DNA from 3 places in the Rhodoferax sp. GW822-FHT02D07 genome. Region 1 is predicted to be linked to each of the others. Evidence: predicted binding sites of a transcription regulator. Region 1 holds the regulator's gene; each other region holds the start of a gene.
The links. The regulator sigma-54, encoded in region 1, starts transcription at its own class of promoters, with help from an activator protein. The targets are predictions, from matches to a motif close to TGGCANGNAANCTGCTTT.

Region 1 (6,722 bases):
CGCTGGGCAAAGTCCACCATGCGGTGGGACACATCGCTGCCGTAGATCAGCGCGGTCTGGCCCGGCTCGGGCTTGACCACGTTGGCCGCGGCCTCGGCCTTCATGTCCGCCCACTCCTGCGAACGGAAGGGCCGGTATTTCTCGAACGCAAAGCGGCGCAGCGAGCCGGCCGCGATGTTGCAGGCAATCTGCGCGGCTTCAATGGCCACGGTGCCGCTGCCGCAGCAGGGGTCATACAGCGGCATCAGGTCGTCGTCGCCCGAGGCCCAGCCGCTGGCGGCAATCATGGCCGCGGCCAATGTCTCTTTCAGCGGCGCGTCGCCCTTGTCCTCGCGCCAACCGCGCTTGAACAGCGGCTCGCCCGAGGTGTCGATGTACAGCGAGCAGGCGTCGGTGGTCAGGTGGGCGTAAATGCGTACATCGGGCCACTGGGTATTCACGTCAGGGCGCACGCCATTGGCCACTTCGCGGAAGCGGTCGCAGACGGCGTCTTTCACCTTGAGCGCAGCAAAGTTCAGCGAGGTCAGCGGGCTGTGCTGCGCGGTCACCTCGATCTTGATGCTCTCTTTGGGCGTGAACCACTGCTCCCACGGCACCTGCATGCCGGCGCGGTACAGGTCCTGCTCACTGCGATACTCGGTGTACGACACCAGCACCAGCACGCGCTGGGCCAGGCGGCTGTACAGGTTGAGCAACATGGCGTGCGCAAACGAGGTGCGCACGGCCACGCCACCGCGCTGCTTGGTCACGCAACCGGGGGGCAGGCCGGTGATCTGCAAAATCTCCGGCGCCAGGTACTCCTCCACGCCGGCGGCGCAGGGGAGAAAAAGGGTCAATTGGTTCATAGCGCTTTGCGGAGTGAGGCGGGGGCGATTTTCAGGCCCTCGCGGTATTTGGCCACGGTGCGCCGCGCGCACTCGATGCCTTGCTCCTTGAGCATGTCGGAAATCTGGTTATCGCTCAAGGGCTTTTTGCTGCTCTCTGAGGCGATGAACTGCTTGATGAGCGCACGCACCGCGGTGCTGGAGGCGTTGCCCCCGCTCTCGGTGCCCAGGCCGGAGCCAAAGAAGTACTTGAGCTCAAAGGTGCCAAACGGCGTGGCCATGTACTTGGCCGTGGTCACGCGGCTAATGGTGGACTCGTGCAAGCCCAGCTCGTCGGCAATCTCGCGCAGCACCAGCGGGCGCATGGCGAGTTCGCCGTGGGTGAAAAAGTTCTTTTGTCGCTCCACAATGGCCGTGCTCACGCGCAGGATGGTGTCAAAGCGCTGCTGGATGTTCTTGATGAACCAGCGCGCCTCCTGCAGGCGCTGCTGCAGCGCGGCATGGCCGCCGGCATCCTTGCCGCCGCGGTGGTTGCGCAGCACATTGGCGTAGATATCGTGCACCTTGAGGCGCGGCATCACGTCGGGATTGAGCTGAACACGGAACTTCGGAATGCCGCCGGCCTTGCCAATGGACACCACCAGCACATCGGGCACGATGATGTTGCGTTCCACATCCACAAAGCGGCGGCCGGGCTTGGGCTCAAGCCGCGCAATCAGCGCAATCGCCTCACGCACAAACGCATCGCTGCCCACGCCCATCTGCACCAGGCGCTTGATGTCGCGCCGCGCCAGCAGGTCCATGGGCTGGCGGCAGATGGCCAGCGCCACCTGCAACACTTCCAGCCGGTCGTGCTCACCATCGTCTTCGGCCAGGGTCAGCAGAGCTTGCAGCTGCAGGCGCAGGCATTCGCCCAGGTCGCGCGCGCCCACGCCGACGGGCTCCAGGCTGTGCAACAGGCCCAGCGCCACGGTGAAGTGGTGCACCAGATCCTGCAGCTGCTCTTCATCTCCAGGGCTCAGACTACGCGCCAAGTCTTCCAGCGGGTCCTCCAGGTAGCCGTCTTCATTGAGCGACTCGATCAGGAAGCGCAGCGCCGCTGCATCGGTGGCATTCAAGCGCAGGCTCAGGGCCTGGCGGTGCAGAAAGACCTGCAGCGATTCAGAGGAACGCGCCAGCTCGGTGGCGTCCTTCTCTTCGTCATCGCCCAGGTTGTTGGCCTTGGCTTTGGCATCCACGCCCCATTCGCCGTCGTCAGGCGTCATTTCGGTGGTGCCGTCGCCCTCCCAGTTGGGCTCCTCGCTGCTGCTCAGTGGCGTGGCATCTTCATCATTGGAGGTGCCAGCCCCTGTGGATGTTGCATAGTCAGCTACAGAATTAGGAGCATATTCGGCGTCACCGGCTTCGGACAGGCGATCGCCCTCGCTCACCACAGCGTCCGCAGCGTTCAACCCAAAGTCTTCACGCTCGGCCCGGTCCTCGGTCAGCTCCAGAAACGGGTTTTCGTCCAGCATCTGCTCCACCTCCTGGCTCAGCTCCAGCGTGGAGAGCTGCAGCAGACGGATGGACTGCTGCAACTGGGGCGTGAGCGCCAGGTGTTGGGAGACGCGTAATGACAGCCCTTGCTTCATCACATCTTGAAGTGTTCGCCGAGATAGACGCGGCGCACATCGGCGTTGTTCACGATCTCGGAGGGGGTGCCCTGCGCCAGCACATGGCCGTCGCTGATGATGTAGGCGTGGTCGCAAATGCCCAGGGTCTCGCGCACGTTGTGGTCGGTGATGAGCACCCCAATGCCACGGCCCTTCAGGAAGTTGATGATGCGCTGGATCTCGATCACCGCGATCGGGTCAATACCGGCAAAGGGTTCGTCCAACAGGATGAAGCGCGGGTTGGTGGCCAGTGCGCGCGCAATCTCCACACGGCGACGCTCCCCGCCCGACAGCGCCAGGGAGGGTGACTCGCGCAGATGCTCCACGCGCAGCTCCTGCAGCAAGGCGGTCAGGCGCTTTTCAATTTCGGCAGAACTAAGCGGGTTGCCGCCGGCATCCCGCTGCAACTCCAGCACGGCGCGCACGTTGTCTTCCACATTCAGTTTGCGGAATATGGACGCCTCCTGGGGCAGGTAGCCCAGCCCCAGGCGCGCACGGCGGTGGATGGGCATGTGCTCGATGGACTGACCATCGATGGTGATGTCACCCGCGCTGGCGCGCAGCAGGCCCACGATCATGTAGAACGAGGTGGTCTTGCCCGCCCCATTGGGGCCCAGCAGGCCCACCACCTCGCCGGTGCGCACGGCCAGGGACACGTCCTTGACCACCTGGCGCTTGCCGTAGGACTTCTGCAAATGCCGGGCTTCCAGCCGCCCGGTGCTGGTGTCCGGGGCTTCCTGGGCGGGCGCGCTCACTGGGCGGCCTTCTCAAGTTGCGGCGTGGCGCGCAGGGTGGGTGATGTCTGGGGGGCAGCGGGGGTCTGGGCCTCCGGTTTGGGTGTCAGCATGGCGCGCACCCGGCCGGCCGGAGCGCTCGCGCTGCGGGGCGTGCCGTCCACGGTGAATTTGTCGCTCAGGTTTTCGTAGAGGATGCTGGCGCCACTGACCTCGTCGGCCAGCAGGGCACCGCGCAGGCGGCGCAGTTGAGCCTTCTTGAGGAAGCGCACGGTATCGGCCCGGCCATCGTATTCAATGGTTTCTCCGTCGCCTTCGATGTATTCATCGACCCCGTCACGTTTCTGGCGGAAAAAGGCCGGCGTTGCTGTCGAGCCGGTCACCAGACCGTACTGGTACCCGTCCGGGTCCTGGCGCACCTCCAGCTGGGCACCACGGATGATGATGCTGCCTTTGGTCAGGACCACATTGCCGGTGAACACGCTGACCTGCTTGAGGTCGTCGTAACGCAGGGCATCGGCCTCCACATTCATGGGTTTGTTGCGGTCGGCCTTCTCGGCCAAGGCGTGGCCCGCCACACCGGCGAATGCCAGCCCCAGAAACAGCGACAGAGTGGTTTTTTTCATAAAGGCACGAAACTTGCTGAAAAGCGCTTCGGCCATTGTACCGAGCGCTGGCACGTTTCATGCCTTGGCGAGCTCAGCCGTCGGCGTTAATTTTGCTTGTCAACGCCTGCAGCACCTCCGCCGCACGGTCGTTCTCCACCTGGCAGGTACCCGCATTGGCATGGCCGCCGCCGCCGTACTGCAGCATCAGCTCACCAATATTGGTCTTGGAGGAGCGGTTGGTGATGGACTTGCCGGTAGCAAACACGGTGTTCTGCTTTTGCAGGCCCCAGAGCACGTGGATGGAAATATTGGTTTGGGGGAATAGTGCATAGACCATGAAGCGGTTGACCGCAAAGATGGTGTCCTCGTTGCGCAGATCCAGTACCAGCAGGTTGCCGTGCACGGTGGAGCAGCGCAGCAGCTGCTCCTTGGCTTTTTCTGCATGCTCAAAGTACAGATCCACCCGTTCCACCACATCAGGCAGCTTCAGGATTTCGTCGATGCCGTGGTTGCGGCAGTACTGGATGAGATCCATCATCAGCTGGTAGTTGCTGACGCGGAATTCGCGAAAGCGGCCCAGGCCGGTGCGCGAGTCCATCAGGTAGTTGAGCAACACCCAGCCCGTGGGGTTCATGATTTCGTCGTGGCTGAAACGGGCGGAATCCCCTTTGTCCACGGCCTCCATCATGTCGTGGAAGCGCGCCGGGAAGCGGCTGGCGCCGCCGTAGTGGTCAAACACCACACGTGCGGCCGAATCGGCATCGGGCAGGATGATGTGGTTGGGGCGCTCGCCCGTGTTGCGCACGGTTTCTGACTCGTGGTGGTCAAAGGCCAGATGCACGCCGGGCACGTACGGCAGGTTGGTGGTGATATCTCGGTCGGACACCTCCACCTTGCCGTCCTGCATGTCCTTGGGGTGGACGAACTTGATGTCGTCGATCAGGTTCAGCTCGTTGAGCAGGACGGCACACACCAGTCCATCGAAATCGCTGCGGGTAACAAGCCGGTATTTCTGGTGCGCCATGGAAACGGTCTCCCCAAAGTTTGGAACAAGTGCCAAACCATTCTAGAGCCGTTCCCCACAGCGCGGCGGCCTCGCCACCGCAAAAGTCCGGCTCAGCGTCCGGCGCGAACGTCCGCCACCAGCGACTCCACCACCTGCAATGCGCGAGGCATATTGCCAGCCAGGGAGCCGTCGGTGTAATAGCGGCCGGCAATGCCCAGCGCGGGCACACCTTCCACCTTGTAGGCGTTCTGCAGCTGCACGGACTTGGTGACCTTGGTCACCACGGTGAAGGAGTTGTACTGCTCTACGAACTTGGCCTTGTCCACGCCCTGCTGGCCAATCCATTCCAGGATAGCTTCGCCAGTGCTGAGGTTTTTCTTCTCCTGGTGGATGGCGGCAAACACCTTGCCATGCAGCTTCTCGACCAGACCCATGGCTTCCAGCGTGAAATAGAGGCGCTGCTGGGGCGCAAAGCTGTCCTGAAAAGCCACTGGCACGCGGCGGAAGGCCACGTCCTTGGGCAGCTTGGGAATCCAGGCTTGCAGCGTGGGTTCGAAGGCGTTGCAGTGCGGGCAGCTGTACCAGAAGAACTCCACCACCTCAATCTTGCCGGCACCAGCCTCCACAGGCGCACGCGGATCGACCACCAGGTAGTCCGTGCCAGCCTTGGGCTTGGCCGCCTGGGCCTGGGCTGTGGCGCCCCACAGGGTAGTGGAAGCCAGGGCTGCGCCGGTGCCCAGCTGGGCGAATTCGCGTCGTTTCATGTGCATCTCTTCGGTAAGGGGACTGGTTACGGAATGGGTGGGAGAAGCGCCCTGCAGGAAAGTTCCTGGTACGGCCGCTTAGCGCTGCACGCGCACCAGCGCGGTTTCCAGGCCGGACTTGTCCAGTTTCTCCTTGGCCTTGTCGGCCTCGTCCTTCTTCTCGAAGGGGCCCACACGCACGCGGAACACCGGGCGGCCAGACTGCTCGCGCTCGGAAATCTTGGTTTCTATACCACTCAGGGACAACTTGGCACGGTGGGCCTCTGCGTCTTCGGCCTTCTGGAAGGCCCCCACCTGCACAAAGTAGACAAAGACGTCGGCCTCGTTTGCAGCACCGGTCTTGGCCTTGGCCAGATCACCCAGCGGGTCAGCCGACACGGCGGGCTTGAGCTCGCCCTTGGCCTCGGCCTTGGCTGCCTTGGGATCGGCTTTTGCGTCCGGTTTTGCTTCTGCCTTGGCATCAGCCTTCGCATCTGGCTTGCCCTTGGGAGCCGATGCGGCAGAGGCCGGCGTAGTCGCCGGAGGCACGGCGGGCGCCGGGTTCTTGCCATAAAGCATGGCGTTGGGGTCCCAGTTCTTGTTTTTCTGGGCTTCGGCGGCGTCCTGGTCGGCGCTGCGGCTCTGGCTCTTGTTCATGAAGGGCACCGGCACCTTGGTGACGTACACCGCTACCGCCAGGGCGGCGCCCAGGCCGACCACCACACCCACGATGAACCCTACGATGGTTCCGCCACGCTCGTACTTCATGCGTCTATCTCTCGGTTGACTCTGTTGACCCGGTGGGGCCGCTTACATCTTCTGCGGAGCACTGACGCCCAGCACAGCCAGGCCATTGTGCAACACGCGGGCCGTGGCAGCCACGAGCGCCAGGCGGGCCAGCTTGACGGCCTCATCGTCCACCAGGATGCGCTCGGCGTCGTAGTAGCTGTGATAGCTGGCCGCGAGCTCGCGCAGGTAGAAAGTCACATCGTGCGGGGCTTCGCCCTCGGCGGCCGCACTCAGCATCTCGGGGTACTTGGCCAGCAGCAGCATCAGGGCCTGGGCCTGCGGGCTGTCCAGCGCGGACAGGTCCACACTCTTGAGGCTCGCCACATCGCCGCCCCAACCGGCCAGCACCGAGCAGATGCGCGCATG
Region 2 (6,722 bases), on a different contig from region 1:
CAAGCCGCCGGCCGAGCGTGTGTCTGACCAGGCGCAGCGCGACCAGCTGCAAGCCGTGCGGACGGCGGCCAAGGCGCCGGGTGCGGCGGGCTTGCCGGCTTTTCTGAAGCTGACGCAAACCCTGGCGCAGGACAAGGAGCACGCAGAGGCGCTGGCGCCCAACGTGACAGCGTCCTACGCGGAGCTGATCAACGACTACAACCGTCAGCGCGACTTCAAGGCGGCGGCCACGCTGGTGCGCCACTACCTGAAAGAGGTACACCCGCACATTGGCCACTACAGCAAGGACCCCGGCCAGCCCTACAACATCGGCGTGATTGCCAGCCAGACGCTGGCCATCCACAGCCAGCTGGCGCCGCAGGACAAGGACCTGGTGCCCGCGGTGATGGCGACGCTGATTGGCCCGAAGTTTGACCTCGCCAAGCAAACCAACGGCACGCTGATGTACAACCTGGCCTGCTACTACGCGGTGAGCGGTGACAAGCCGCACATGCTGGAGAGCATTGCCGCCGCGCGCCGGCTGGGCAAGCCGATGGCGCAGTTCATGGCGGACACGGATTTCGAGAAGTACTGGAAGGATGCAGACTTTTTGAAGGCGCTGGCCGACCAGCCTGCGGGCTGAGGGCCTAGTACAGGTCCAGGTACTTCTTCATCAGCGCCTTGCCCTGTGCCTTGCGCACTTCGGCCAGCAGCTTCCAGAGCTGGTGGACGCTGGCGGGGGATTTGTCGAAGAACTGCTTGGAGAAGGGCAGGTAGTAGTCCTTGGACGAGAAAGGCATGGGCATTTTTTGCACGCCGGTGATGCGCTTGTCTTCGATGACCAGATCGACCTGCAGGTCTTGCCCCACATAGGCGGTGATGCGGCCCATGAGCAGCTTTTGCAGGTTATTGGCGGTGCTGGGGGCTTCTTCTACCGTGGGGCCGAGCTTGCGCACTTCGTCCGCCACCGAGTAGCCCGAGTTGACGCCGACCAGGCCCTGCGCGGGGGTGAACTTCTTGTCGTCCCACTTGAAGGTGGAGCCGGCTTTGACGTAGACGCTGTAGCTCAGCGTGGCCAGGCTGTAGCTGGGGTCGGGCGCGTCGCCCAGCATGGGGTAAACGGCGTAGGCGGCGCGCTCGGGGCTGTAGGAGAGCAGCAGCATGGCCTGGGCAGCGCCGCTCTCGAGCTCGCGCAGGGCGCGGCGGCCGGGCAGGCGTTTCCACTCGACCTTGCAGCCCATCTTGGCTGCGGCCTGGTTGACGATTTCGACCGCAATGCCGGGGTTGGCGGGGATGGTCTCGCCGTCGCCCAGGTAGTAGGGCGGGGAGGCCTGGTCGCTATAGACGATGCTGAACGGGCAGGCCAGCGCCATCTGGGCGAGGCAACTCGCAGCGATGCAAACAACGGGACGCAGGAGGAGGTGCATTCGCCCAACGTAATAGTTTTGGGCGGAGTATAGACACGCACGATGACAGTGCACCAGCCCCCCGTGCTGGCGGCTGGGCTAGCGCAGGGCGACGAGCACGAGCTGGATGACGATGCTGGACAGGGCGAAGTAGGGCACGTTCACCAGCGCGTAGAGCAGGGGGCGGGGCATGTTTGGGTTGATGGCCACGTTGGTGGCCGTGGCGCCCAGATAGCCCAGCCCCAGCAGCGCGCCGAAGGCCACGGCGGCACTGGCGGTGTCGATATGCAGCAGCGGCTGCAACATGGCGCTGGTGACGGCCACAACGAAGCTGCACACGAAGGGGCCGATGATGAAGATGGGCGTGAGCTTTTGCGGCGGCGCGTTCTCTTTGCCCAGGGCGCGGGCATACGGCTTGGCAAACAGCAGCGCAAACCACACGCCACCCAGAACGAAGGATGCGACCACAGCGGCCAGCAGCACGGCCAGCCAGGGGATGGAGCGGAAGGCGTCAAGCACGGGCGGCCTCCTGCACATGGGCCACGTGGCGCGAGAACACGTTGACCACATTGCCATCCGGGTCGCGCAGCAGCAAGGAGCGGTTGCCCCAGGGCATGGTGCTGGGGGGCATGGCGGTGTTCGCCGAATCGCCCAAGCGCTGGTGCACGGCGTCTACGTCGTCCACCTCAAATTCGAGGATGGCGGACTGGTTGGCCGCAGCGCGGGCAGCGCCGGCGTTGAACTGCTGGACCATGCGCTCAGAAGAGATGGCCAGCACAAGGCCCGCAAAGCGGAGCTCGGCAAAGTCGGGCACGGGGCGGGTGGCGGTCACGCCGGTCAGGCGCGTGTAGAAGGACGCCAGCGTGTCGACGCTGGCAGCATCGGCGGTGACCAGGCGAACAGAGGCAAATTTCATCAGGGGCTCCAGGGTTGGGAAGGAGCCAAGACTAGGTTTACATGCTGTCAGTTTCCGGCAGTATGGTGTAGCGCTTGTCGGGCGCGAGCGTCTGCCGCCAGGCCTTGAGCAAGGCCTGTTTGCGCTGGGGATAGCGCGCCTCCAGCAGCTCGGCGCTGGCAATGCGGTCGGTGCGGAAGTAGCGGTAGTCCTGCCGCAGTTCGCACCAGCCCATGAGCACGCGCGCCCGCTCGAAGTAGGCCAGCGCGAAGGGCCAGACCACGCGCTCGGACGGTGCACCCTGGGCGTCCTGGTAGCTGATGCGCAGCTTGTGTTCGATGCGCACGGCTTGGCGCAGCAGCTCGGGCGGCGCGGTCTGGGGCAGGGGCTCCTGGTCTGCGCTCTGGTTGGCGCGGCTGGTGGCTACCAGCAGGGCCGACACCTCCAGATCATGGCGCTGCTCGGGCGGCAGCACGGCTGCAATGCGGGCCAGCGCACTGCGCGCCGCGGCGGCCAGGCCGTCATCCGTCTGCTGCGCCACCCAGCGCGCGCCCAGCACCAGCGACTCCACCTCTTCGGGCGTGAACATGAGCGGCGGCAAGACGAAGCCGGGCTTGAGCACATAGCCCACGCCGGGCTCGCCCTCGATCTGCGCGCCCTGCGCCTGCAGGCTGGCAATGTCGCGGTAGAGCGTGCGAATGCTTACCCCCAACTGCTCCGCCAATGCCTGCCCGCTCACCGCACGCCGGTGGCTGCGCAGCAGGTGGATCAGGTCGAAGAGGCGGGAGGAGCGGGACATGCGGCGGATGATAGTGCTGCATTTGTTTACACAGCGGCAGCCATGCCGCAACACTTAGCGCCTAAGATTTCTGCCATGCACCGCCGTGTTGCCCTGTCCACCCTGCTGACCCTGCCGCTGGCCCGCCTGGCCTGGGCGGAATCGGAGCCCGAGGCGGACGACGCGCCAGCGGCTGCGCCGAGCTACAAGGTGTCTGCCGCGGCGCTGCAGGCGGCGGTGGGCCAGCGCTTTCCACTGCGCTACCCGGTGCCGGGCATTCTGAACCTGGATGTGCAGGTGCCGCAGCTGCGCCTGCTGCCGGCGCAAAACCGGTTGGGTGCGGAGGCGCAGGTGGAAGCCGCCGGCCCAGCGCTGAATCGCAGCCACCAGGGCACGCTGGATGTGGAGTTTGCGCTGCGCTACGAGGCCAGCGACCGCACGGTGCGCGCGCACCAGCTGCGCCTCAAGCGCCTGGACTTTCCCACCCTGCCGCCATCGGCCATGGCGCTGATCAAGGCCTATGCCCCGGCCCTGGCGGAGCGCACGCTGCTGGAGGTGGTGGTGCACCGCATGCGCCCGCAAGACCTGGCCCTGCCAGACGGCCTGGGCATGCAGCCCGGCAGCATCACGGTGACCGAAACCGGGCTGAGCATCGGCTTTGTGCCCAAGCCGCTGAGCTGATTTTTGCCAGCTTGGCAAAGCAAATCAGCGGGGCGGCGACAATCATCCCCCTTCCTCACCACGCTGCCAAGGCGACATGCATATGACCGACAACTACAAAATAGCTGCAGAAGCCCGCGAAGCCGCACTGTGTGAATCTTGCCGGGGCATACAGCGCAACTGGCGCCGCGCGCCCGGCCACCCGGAACTGGTGCAGGGCGACAGCCGCAAGGAGCTGCGTGGCGAGCGCAGCGTGACGGTCACCCGCTACCGCTGTGACCGCTGTGCCTCGGTCTGGGACTACGAGAACGACAAGACCAACCAGCGCGCAGGCTGGTCTCTGCCACGACGCTGAACGCGCCGTGACCATGCAGCCGCCCTCTCCCACACAAGCCCACGCGGTCTCCCGCCTGCGTGCCGCCCGCCTGGCCCGCAGCGCCAAGCCCTTTCTGGCGCGCGGCGGCATGAAGGCCGAGCGCTGCCCGGACTGCCGGGTGGCGCCCGCCCACTGCATCTGCGCGCTGCGCCCGCGGGTGCCCACGCGCGTGGGGGTGTGCCTGCTGATGGCGGACATCGAGCCCATCAAGCCCAGCAACACGGGCTGGCTGATTGCCGATGTGGTGGCCGACACCTGGGCCTTTGGCTGGGCGCGTACCGAGGTGGACCCGGCGCTGCTGGAGCTGCTGGCCGACCCGCAGTGGCAGCCTTATGTGGTGTTCCCCGGCGAGTTTGTAGCGGAAGGGCGGGTGGTGAACACGCTGCCGCCGGTGGAAGAGAGTGCGGCGGGCAAGCGCCCACTCTTCATCTTGCTGGACGCCACCTGGCCGGAAGCACGCAAGATGTTCCGCAAGAGCCCCTACCTGGACCGCTTTCCGGTGCTGAGCCTGCAGCCCGAGCAGATCTCGCGCTACCAACTGCGCCGCAGCCGCCGCGACGACCACTTCTGCACCAGCGAGGTGGGCGCCCTGTGCCTGGAGCTGGCCGGCGAGCCGCACGCGGCCCAGGTGCTGGAAGCCTGGCTGGAGGTCTTCAGCCTGCACTACCTGCGCGCCAAGAACCAGCTGCCCCCGCTGTGGGACAGCGAGGCGCACCAGCGCCTGCAGGCACTGGCCTCGTCAACTTGATTGCTATCGTTTCAGGAGCTGCTGGCGCAGTATTTACGGACTCTAGCGCCGAATGGATCGTTCTCTGAGCGACTCTTCGACGCTTTTCTGCTTCGAGAGGTAAGGCACCTGGGGACGGCCAGAGATGCCCTGGTAGTAGTAATAACCGGAGTAGTCGCTCTGCCGGGGTGTTGGCAAGGAGTCGGTGGTGCTGATACTGCCACCCGTCACCGAGTAGGCCTGCACACCCTCAGGGCAAGGCTTGTCGCTGTAAACCACCGTCTGGCCCTGCACACACTTGTGCAAGGAGCCCGCCACTGCCAGCCAGGGCGAGGCCAGTAGTACGGCAAAACTCAGCGTGTGGCGGATAGCTACGGCGTGGCGCATGGTGATCTCTTTGGTGTGCATTCCCTGCCGCCATTGTGCCTTCGTGCGCAAGAACTCAGGAGATCTTGCGACACGTGATGTTGACGCGCCGCCGGCAAACACGATGAAAGATGGCTGGCACGCCACTTGCATTCGCTCTTGGATACAAGATTGGATGCTTCAAAATGGTGCAAACCTTCTCTCCCTCACGCCCCGACGATGCCGCGCTGGCGCCCCAGGCATGGATTAACCGCCCTGCCGCGCCCGTGGCCGGTGCGAGCCAGGGGCCGCTGGCGGGCTTGCGCTTTGCAGCCAAAGACAATATTGATGTGCTGGGCCTGCCGCTGACCGCGGCCTGCCCGGCCTTTAGCCGCCAGCCTGCGGCGCACGCCACGGTTGTGCAGAAACTGCTCGATGCCGGTGCATCACTGCTGGGCAAAACCAATCTGGACCAGTTTGCCTGCGGCCTGAACGGCACGCGCTCGCCCTACGGCGCCGTGCCCAATGCCTTCAACCCGCTGTATGTATCGGGCGGCTCCAGTTCGGGCTCTGCCTATGTGGTGGCTACGGGCCAGGTGGACTTTGCGCTGGGCACGGACACCGCAGGCTCGGGCCGGGTGCCGGCAGGCCTGAACAACATCGTGGGCCTCAAGCCCAGCAAGGGCCTGATCAGCGCCCACGGGGTGCTGCCAGCGGCGCAGAGTGCCGATTGCGTGTCCATCTTTGCGGGCACCGTGGGCTTGGCCGCCCAGGTGCTGCAGGCCGCCCTGGGGCATGACGCGAAAGACCCCTACTCCCGCGCGCTGGCGCTGCGCAGCACGGCCTTCCCGACGCAGTTCCGCTTCGGGGTGCCTGACGCCCTGACCTTTGACGGCGACGCACAGGCCGAGGCGGCCTTTGCCCAGGCCGTGGCCCAGCTCACCGCGCTGGGCGGTACGGCGGTGCCCATTCAATACCAGCCTCTGGCCCAGGCCGCTGCGCTGTTGTACGAGAGCGCGCTGGTGGCCGAACGCTACGCCGCCATCCGCCCCTTCTTTGACACGCAGGAAGACCAGGTGGTGGAGCCGGTGCGCAGCATCATCGCCAAGGGGCGCAACTTCAACGCGGCCGATGTGTTCGAGGCCCAAACGCAATTGCGCGCGCTGGGCCAGAAGGCCGATGCCATGTGGGACCGCATTGACGTGCTGCTGGTTCCCACCGCACCCACGCACTACACCATTGCCGCCATGCAGGCCGACCCGGTGGTGCTGAACCGCAACCTGGGCGCGTACACCAATTTTGTGAATCTGCTGGACTACGCGGCGCTGTCCGTGCCCAGCAGCCTGCGCGACGATGGCCTGCCGTTTGGCATCACGCTCATCGGCCCATGCGCCAGCGACTTGCAGTTGGCCGAACTGGGCCAGCGCTACCACCACGCCACGGGCCTGCCGCTGGGTGCTACCGGCCAGCCCCTGCCCGCACCCCAGCCCATCGCCGGTTTGCGTGCCGAGCCCGTGGTGCGCGTGGCCGTGGTGGGGGCCCACCTCTCGGGCATG
Region 3 (6,722 bases), on a different contig from region 1:
GGTGGGCGCGCAGACGGTGCATGGCTCCGATCTCTTGCCCATTCCTTTCTCGGACGAAGCGCTGGACGTGCTGTGCCGCCATGTGCAGCAGGTGCAGGACCGCCTGCAGCGCCGCTTCATGGTGGAAAACCTCTCGGCCTACCTGGGCTGGAACGATGCGGACGCGCACGACTGGTCCGAGCCCGAATTCCTCAGCGCACTGGCGCGCCGCACCGGTTGCCTCTTGCTGGTGGATGTGAACAACATCTATGTGAATGCGCGCAACGCCCAGCTCGCCGGGGCCGCGCGAGACCCGCTGCAGGCCTGTCGCACCTGGCTGGATGCCATTGCGCCCGAGGTGGTGGGCGAGCTGCATGTGGCCGGGCATTGCCATGTGGCTGATGCGCACGGCGAGATCGTCATCGACGACCATGGGAGCCGCGTGAGCCCCGCCGTCTGGGCGCTGCACCGGCATGCCCTGCAACGGTTTGGCCCCGTACCTACGCTGGTGGAGTGGGACACCGATGTGCCCGCGCTGGATGTGCTGCTAGACGAGGCAGACCTGGCCCGGCAGGCTGCGCACGAAGTGCTGGGTCCGCAGGAGCTGGCCGCATGAGCGCGCTGGCCCGCCAACAGCAGGCGCTGCTGGAGAGTTTGTTCTCTCCGCAGACTGCTGTTGCTACTGAATTCATAGCTACTCGCGCGGATTCCATGCGGGGTAGAGGCCTCAAAGCCTATCAGTCCAATGGCCACGCGCTAGCTCGGCGCACGCTGCAGGCGGCCTACCCGGTGCTGGAGCGAATGCTGGGTGAAGAGAGCTTTGCCGACCTGGCGCACGCCCTTTGGCATGCGACTCCGCCAGAGTGTGGGGACTTGGCGCATTGGGGCGATGCCCTGCCCGACTTCGTGGCTGCCAGCGCGCAGCTGGCGGACGAGCCCTACCTGCCGGACGTGGCCCGCGCCGAGTGGGCGCTGCACACGTGCGCCGCGGCGGCCGACGCCGCGCTGCAGGCTGACAGCCTCGCCCTGTTGGGCAGCCAGGAACTGGACACCCTGCATCTCCGCCTGGCGCCCGGCACCTGGCTGCTGCGCAGCCCCTGGCCGGTGGCCAGCATCCTGTTGGCGCACCGTGATGATGGTCCCAGCCTGTCCGAGGCTGGCGCGCGGCTGCGGGCCGGGCAGTCGGAAGACGTGCTGGTCTGGCGCCAGAGCTTTCGCCCCTGCGTGCGGGCGGCGGTGCCCGGCGAGGCCGATTTTGTGGCGGCGCTGCTGGCGGGCCAGGCCCTGGGCCCGGCGCTGGACGCGGCCCCCGCCCTCGACGTGCAAGCCTGGCTGGCCCAGGCCGTGCAAAGCGGCCTGCTGCTGGCTGTGCTCCCGATGTCCCCCACTGTTTGCTGATGAGGTTTGCCATGACACCAACCACCCTGCCGTCCCTGCCCCAGGCTTCCACCACCCTGCTGGGCCGTGCCTTTGCGCTATGGGATTGGCTGGTGCGCGGCCTGGAGGCTTTGCAGCCGCTGGCTGCGTTGCTGGCGCGCCTCTATGTGGCGCAGGCATTCTTTCTGTCGGGCCTGACCAAGCTGCGCGACTGGGACATCACGCTGGCCCTGTTTGCCGACGAGTACCACGTGCCCCTGCTGTCGCCGCCGGTGGCAGCCGTGCTGGGTACGGCGGGTGAGCTGGGCTTGCCCGTGTTGCTGGTGCTGGGGCTGGTCGGGCGCTTTGCGGCCCTGGGCCTGAGCGTGGTCAACCTGGTGGCCGTGGCCTCGCTGATGGAGATCGCCCCGGCTGCCCTGCAGCAGCACGTCACCTGGGGCGTGCTGCTGGCCGGCCTAGCGCTTTACGGCTGCGGCCCCTGGTCCCTGGGGCCGTGGGCGCGTAGGGCGCTGGAACGGAGCTTTCTGGTCAAATAGGGTTGTGGCCCCCATGAATAGTGCGCGAGCAGCTCCTGTTTCAATAGCAATTACCAGTTCGCTTCGCGCTCTGGCGTGGCGCTGATCTTGTGGATGGAGAGGTCGGCGCCGTCAAATTCCTCTTCCTGGCTTAGGCGCAGACCGGTGGTTGCCTTGAGCGCACCATAGACCACAAAGCCACCGGCGGCAGCCCAGGCCACGCCCATCAGGGTGCCGATCACCTGCGCGCCCAGGCTCACGCCGCCCAGCCCGCCCAGGGCCTGGCTGCCAAACAGGCCGGCTGCGATGCCGCCCCAGGTGCCGCACAGGCCATGCAGCGGCCAGACGCCCAGCACGTCGTCGATCTTCCACTTGTTCTGCGTTAGCGTGAACATCACCACAAAGATGGCGCCGGCCACGCCGCCCACCACCAGCGCGCCCAGCGGGTGCATCAGGTCCGAACCCGCGCACACCGCCACCAGGCCGGCCAGCGGGCCGTTGTGCACAAAGCCGGGGTCGTTTTTGCCCATGAGCAGGGCCACCAGCGTGCCGCCCACCATGGCCATGAGCGAGTTCACGGCGACCAGGCCGCTGATCTTGTCCAGCGTCTGCGCGCTCATGACGTTGAAGCCGAACCAGCCCACGGTCAGGATCCAGGCGCCCAGCGCGAGGAAGGGAATGCTCGATGGCGGGTGTGCCGAGATCGCGCCGTCCTTGCGGTAGCGGTTGCTGCGCGCGCCCAGCAGCAGCACGGCGCCCAGCGCAATCCAGCCGCCCACGGCGTGCACCACCACGCTGCCGGCAAAGTCGTGGAACTCGGCGCCGGTCAGGTCCTTGAGCCAGGCCTGCACGCCAAAGTGCTGGTTCCAGGCAATACCCTCGAAGAAGGGGTAGACCAGGCCGACGATGACGGCCGTGGCAATCAGCTGGGGCCAGAACTTGGCCCGCTCGGCAATGCCACCCGAAATGATGGCCGGGATGGCGGCGGCAAAGGTCAGCAGGAAGAAGAACTTCACCAGCGCATAGCCGTTCTGGGCGGCGAGTTGCTCGGCGCCCACAAAGAAGTGCGTGCCATAGGCCACGCCGTAGCCGACGGCGAAATACACCACGGTGGAGACCGAGAAGTCCACCAGGATCTTGACCAGCGCATTGACCTGGTTCTTGCGGCGAACCGTGCCCAGCTCCAGAAAGGCAAAACCGGCGTGCATGGCCAAGACCATGATGGCGCCGAGCAGGATGAACAAGGCGTCTGCGCCCTGTTTGAGTGCTTCCATACGTTCCTCTATCGTGTTACTGCTGCTTATTGGTGCAAATCCGCTGGGAATTCAACGAATGCACCAAAATGAAGCAAAAACTGCGCCAGTTTGGGACTAGGTGGAAACCCGTGCCTCCGGTTACAATGGCGGCTGTCATTGGGGAGTAGCCGCCCTTCTTCACTGAGAGGGGCTTGCGTCAACAGACTTGTGGTGCCGGGAACGGCGCCCATGGCGCAAGCAGGGCCCGTCACGCGGGTCTTGGCGAGACCTTTGACTGCACGCCTCCGATGTATTTGGCCGGGGGTGTCGTGCAGTCATAGGTATCTGTCCCCGGCCATGGACTTTTCATTCATGGAAGCATTCTTCATCTCCACAGGTATCGTCGCGCTCGCTGAAATGGGCGACAAAACGCAGCTGCTCGCGCTCTTGCTGGCCGCGCGGTTTCGCAAGCCCTGGCCCATCGTGTGGGGCATTCTGGTCGCCACCCTGGTCAACCACGCCATGGCCGGTGCGCTCGGTGCCTGGGTGACCACGGTCATCGGCCCCGACGTGCTGCGCTGTATCCTGGGCGGCTCCTTCATCGCCATGGCGGTGTGGATGCTGATTCCCGACAAGATCGATGACGAAGAGGCTGACGACCAGCCGCGCTGGGGCGTGTTCGGTACCACCGTGATCGCCTTCTTCCTGGCCGAGATGGGCGACAAGACCCAGATCGCCACCGTCATGCTGGCGGCCAAGTACCACGCCTACTTTTGGGTGGTTGCCGGTACCACGCTGGGCATGATGCTGGCCAACGCCCCCGTGGTCTGGCTGGGCGAGCGCATGACGCGCCTGGTGCCGCTCAAGGTGGTGCACATCGTGTCCGCCCTGATCTTTGCGGGACTGGGGCTCTACGCGCTGCTGGCCTGATCCTCTGAAATAGGGGCGTAAGCCCGGCGTTACGCAGGGATGGCGCGCCTGCGCCTCCCATAGACTGCTCCGGGGCCATTCGGCCGTCTTGTGGAGGCACTATGGGTGACGTCAACCAGTTCTTGTTCGCGCAGCGGGTGTTCCGGGGTTTCTCGGGCCGGGTGCTGGAAATCGGCTCCAAGGACTACGGCAACACCCAGCCCTTCCGCGAGCTGTTCAGCCATTGCGAGTACGTCGGTGTGGACCTGGAAGACGGCAAGAACGTCGATTACGTAGTCAACCTCGAGGAGGACCTGGGCCCCATCAAGGACCAGAAGTTCGACCTCATCATCATCTGCTCGGTGCTGGAGCACTCGCCCAGGCCTTGGGTGCTGGCGGCCAACATCCAGACCCTGCTGTCCGAGCGGGGCGTCATCTACTCCTGCCACCCCTGGGTGTGGCGGTATCACAAGTACCCGGACGATTACTTCCGCTTCTCGCCCAAGGGTATCCAGGTGATGTTTGACCAGGTGAACCTGTGGCTGCCCTCCATGTACTCGACCTACAAGGAGGGAGAGTTTCTCTCCTTCAGCCAGGACGAAGGCATTGACAACAAGATGGCCCAGATGGACGACCAAGGCCGCAAGTACCTGCCCTACCTGCAAACCGTCATGGTCGGCACCCGCGACACCTTGCGCTTTGCGGACCTCTACGAGGCTTACCTGGGTTTGAGCGCAGGCGCCCCGGCCTGAGCACGGCCCCATGCGGCACCTGCATTTTCTGATGGCGGGGCACTTCGAGAGTGCCGCTGATCTGGCCCGTTCCAACCTCGCGAGCGTGCGCATGCGCGCGCTGCCCGCCCTGAGGGCGCTGGAGGCTGCGGGCTACACGACGAGCTGGGGCGAGGAGGTGCAGGGTACGCCGGACCGCGTGGTGGTGACCAAAATCGGCGGGCATGACATTGCGGTGCGCCAGCCACAGTGGTTGGCGCAGATTGCGCAGGCCAAAAGCCGGGGCGCTTCCATCTGGGTGGATTACACCGACCACCATCTGGGCTACGCGTCCGTCATGTCGGGCTTCTACGCGTCGGTGCTGCCGCTGGCCGATGCCTATACGGTGCCGTCGTCGTGCATGCAACGCCTGCTGTTTGCCCATTGGCAGGGGCCGGTGCAGGTGGTGCCTGATGCCATTGAAGTGGATTGCGTCGCACCCAAAACAAGCCATGGCGAGCCGGTGACGGCGCTGTGGTTTGGCCACGCCAGCAACGTCGCCTACCTGCGTGCCTTTCTGGAGGAGGGGCTGGTGGCTGACCAGCCCCTGCGCCTGATCGTTCTCTCCAACCAGGCGGGGCTGGAAATACTCACACAGCGGCCCATAGAGGCTAGGGTTCCGCTGGACATTCTGGTGGCCGAGTGGTCCATCGACACCATGTGGGAGGCCGCGCAGCAGTCGGATGTGTGCCTGATCCCGAGTGACCCCCGGGATCCGCGAAAAATGGCGGTCAGCGCCAACCGCCTCGTCACCGCGCTGGCGCTGGGCCTGCCCACGGCGGCGGACCGGCTGGACAGTTATGCCGAGTTCGGTGCGTACTTCACCGACATCCGCAGTGCCGAGTTCGCTTCGCTGCTGGCGCAGCCCACCCGCCATGCCGACAGGGTGGCGGCGGCGCAAACCGCCGTGGTTCCCCGCTTTGCGCAGGCTGCCGTGTCGGCCACCTGGGCGCAGGTGCTGGGCTAGCGAAACAAGGCCCTTTGCTATACTGAATGCTCACAGCGCCAATTTGCTCCAGCTTGCGGGCGCTTAATAAATTCAGCTAAACACGGACCCGCCCTCAGGTATTGCAACCCGGCCCGCGTTTAGCGTTGCCGGGTTTTGTTTTTTATGCTGATTGCCACGCCCCAGTCCATGCGCTTTGACGCCCCTCTGCAGTTGCAGGGCGGGGCGTCCATCCATGGCTATTCCCTGAGTTACGAGACCTACGGCACCCTGAATGCCGACAAGTCCAACGCCGTGCTGGTCTGCCACGCGCTCAACGCCTCCCACCATGTGGCCGGCGTCTATGCGGGGCAGGACAAGAGCGAGGGCTGGTGGGACAACATGATCGGCTCCGGCAAGTCGGTGGATACCGACAAGTTCTTTGTCATCGGCGTGAACAACCTGGGCTCCTGCTTTGGCTCCACCGGCCCCATGCATACGCACCCCAACACCGGCCAGGTCTATGGCGCCGACTTCCCGGTGGTGACGGTGGAAGACTGGGTCAACGCCCAGGCCCGCCTGCTCGACGCGCTGGGCATCCAGACCCTGGCCGCGGTGCTGGGCGGCTCCCTGGGGGGCATGCAGGCGTTGAGCTGGACGCTGCAATACCCGGATCGCATGCGCCATGCGGTGGTGGTGGCCAGCGCGCCCAACCTCACGGCCGAGAACATTGCCTTCAACGAGGTGGCGCGCCGCGCCATCGTGACCGACCCAGACTTCCATGGCGGCCACTTCTACGCCCATGGCGTGGTGCCCAAGCGCGGCCTGCGCATCGCCCGCATGATTGGCCACATCACCTACCTGAGCGACGATGTGATGAACGAGAAGTTCGGTCGCGAGCTCAAGGATGCTGTGCTGGCCAGTGCCAACGGCTACAAGTACAGCACGCAGGACGTGGAGTTCCAGATCGAGAGCTACCTGCGCCACCAGGGCGACAAGTTTGCCGAGTACT

Region 2: a site for sigma-54 is predicted at 5,324-5,341, ahead of atzF (allophanate hydrolase). Genes of this name have one in related genera too.
Region 3: a site for sigma-54 is predicted at 3,216-3,233, ahead of AC1RNN_RS10070 (ammonium transporter). Genes of this name have one in related genera too.

The regions. Positions count from the first base shown of each region.
Region 1 covers NZ_JBXAOD010000008.1:153,209-159,930, reverse strand. The annotation lists gene AC1RNN_RS17390 (THUMP domain-containing class I SAM-dependent RNA methyltransferase) at 1-845, opposite strand, end outside; gene rpoN (RNA polymerase factor sigma-54) at 842-2,455, opposite strand; gene lptB (LPS export ABC transporter ATP-binding protein) at 2,455-3,231, opposite strand; gene lptA (lipopolysaccharide transport periplasmic protein LptA) at 3,228-3,836, opposite strand; gene AC1RNN_RS17370 (exopolyphosphatase) at 3,910-4,842, opposite strand; gene AC1RNN_RS17365 (thiol:disulfide interchange protein DsbA/DsbL) at 4,935-5,588, opposite strand; gene AC1RNN_RS17360 (SPOR domain-containing protein) at 5,667-6,335, opposite strand; gene argS (arginine--tRNA ligase) at 6,378-6,722, opposite strand, start outside.
Region 2 covers NZ_JBXAOD010000003.1:322,142-328,863, forward strand. The annotation lists gene AC1RNN_RS09650 (TPR end-of-group domain-containing protein) at 1-622, shown strand, start outside; gene AC1RNN_RS09655 (substrate-binding periplasmic protein) at 627-1,406, opposite strand; gene AC1RNN_RS09660 (DUF1761 domain-containing protein) at 1,485-1,904, opposite strand; gene AC1RNN_RS09665 (VOC family protein) at 1,897-2,301, opposite strand; gene AC1RNN_RS09670 (helix-turn-helix transcriptional regulator) at 2,339-3,079, opposite strand; gene AC1RNN_RS09675 (DUF1439 domain-containing protein) at 3,155-3,739, shown strand; gene AC1RNN_RS09680 (hypothetical protein) at 3,822-4,073, shown strand; gene AC1RNN_RS09685 (tRNA-uridine aminocarboxypropyltransferase) at 4,087-4,842, shown strand; gene AC1RNN_RS09690 (hypothetical protein) at 4,885-5,229, opposite strand; gene atzF (allophanate hydrolase) at 5,373-6,722, shown strand, end outside.
Region 3 covers NZ_JBXAOD010000003.1:399,187-405,908, reverse strand. The annotation lists gene bufB (MNIO family bufferin maturase) at 1-595, shown strand, start outside; gene AC1RNN_RS10080 (HvfC/BufC family peptide modification chaperone) at 592-1,377, shown strand; gene AC1RNN_RS10075 (DoxX family protein) at 1,389-1,892, shown strand; gene AC1RNN_RS10070 (ammonium transporter) at 1,943-3,145, opposite strand; yybP-ykoY riboswitch at 3,274-3,472, shown strand; gene AC1RNN_RS10065 (TMEM165/GDT1 family protein) at 3,479-4,036, shown strand; gene AC1RNN_RS10060 (class I SAM-dependent methyltransferase) at 4,138-4,767, shown strand; gene AC1RNN_RS10055 (hypothetical protein) at 4,778-5,752, shown strand; gene metX (homoserine O-succinyltransferase MetX) at 5,897-6,722, shown strand, end outside.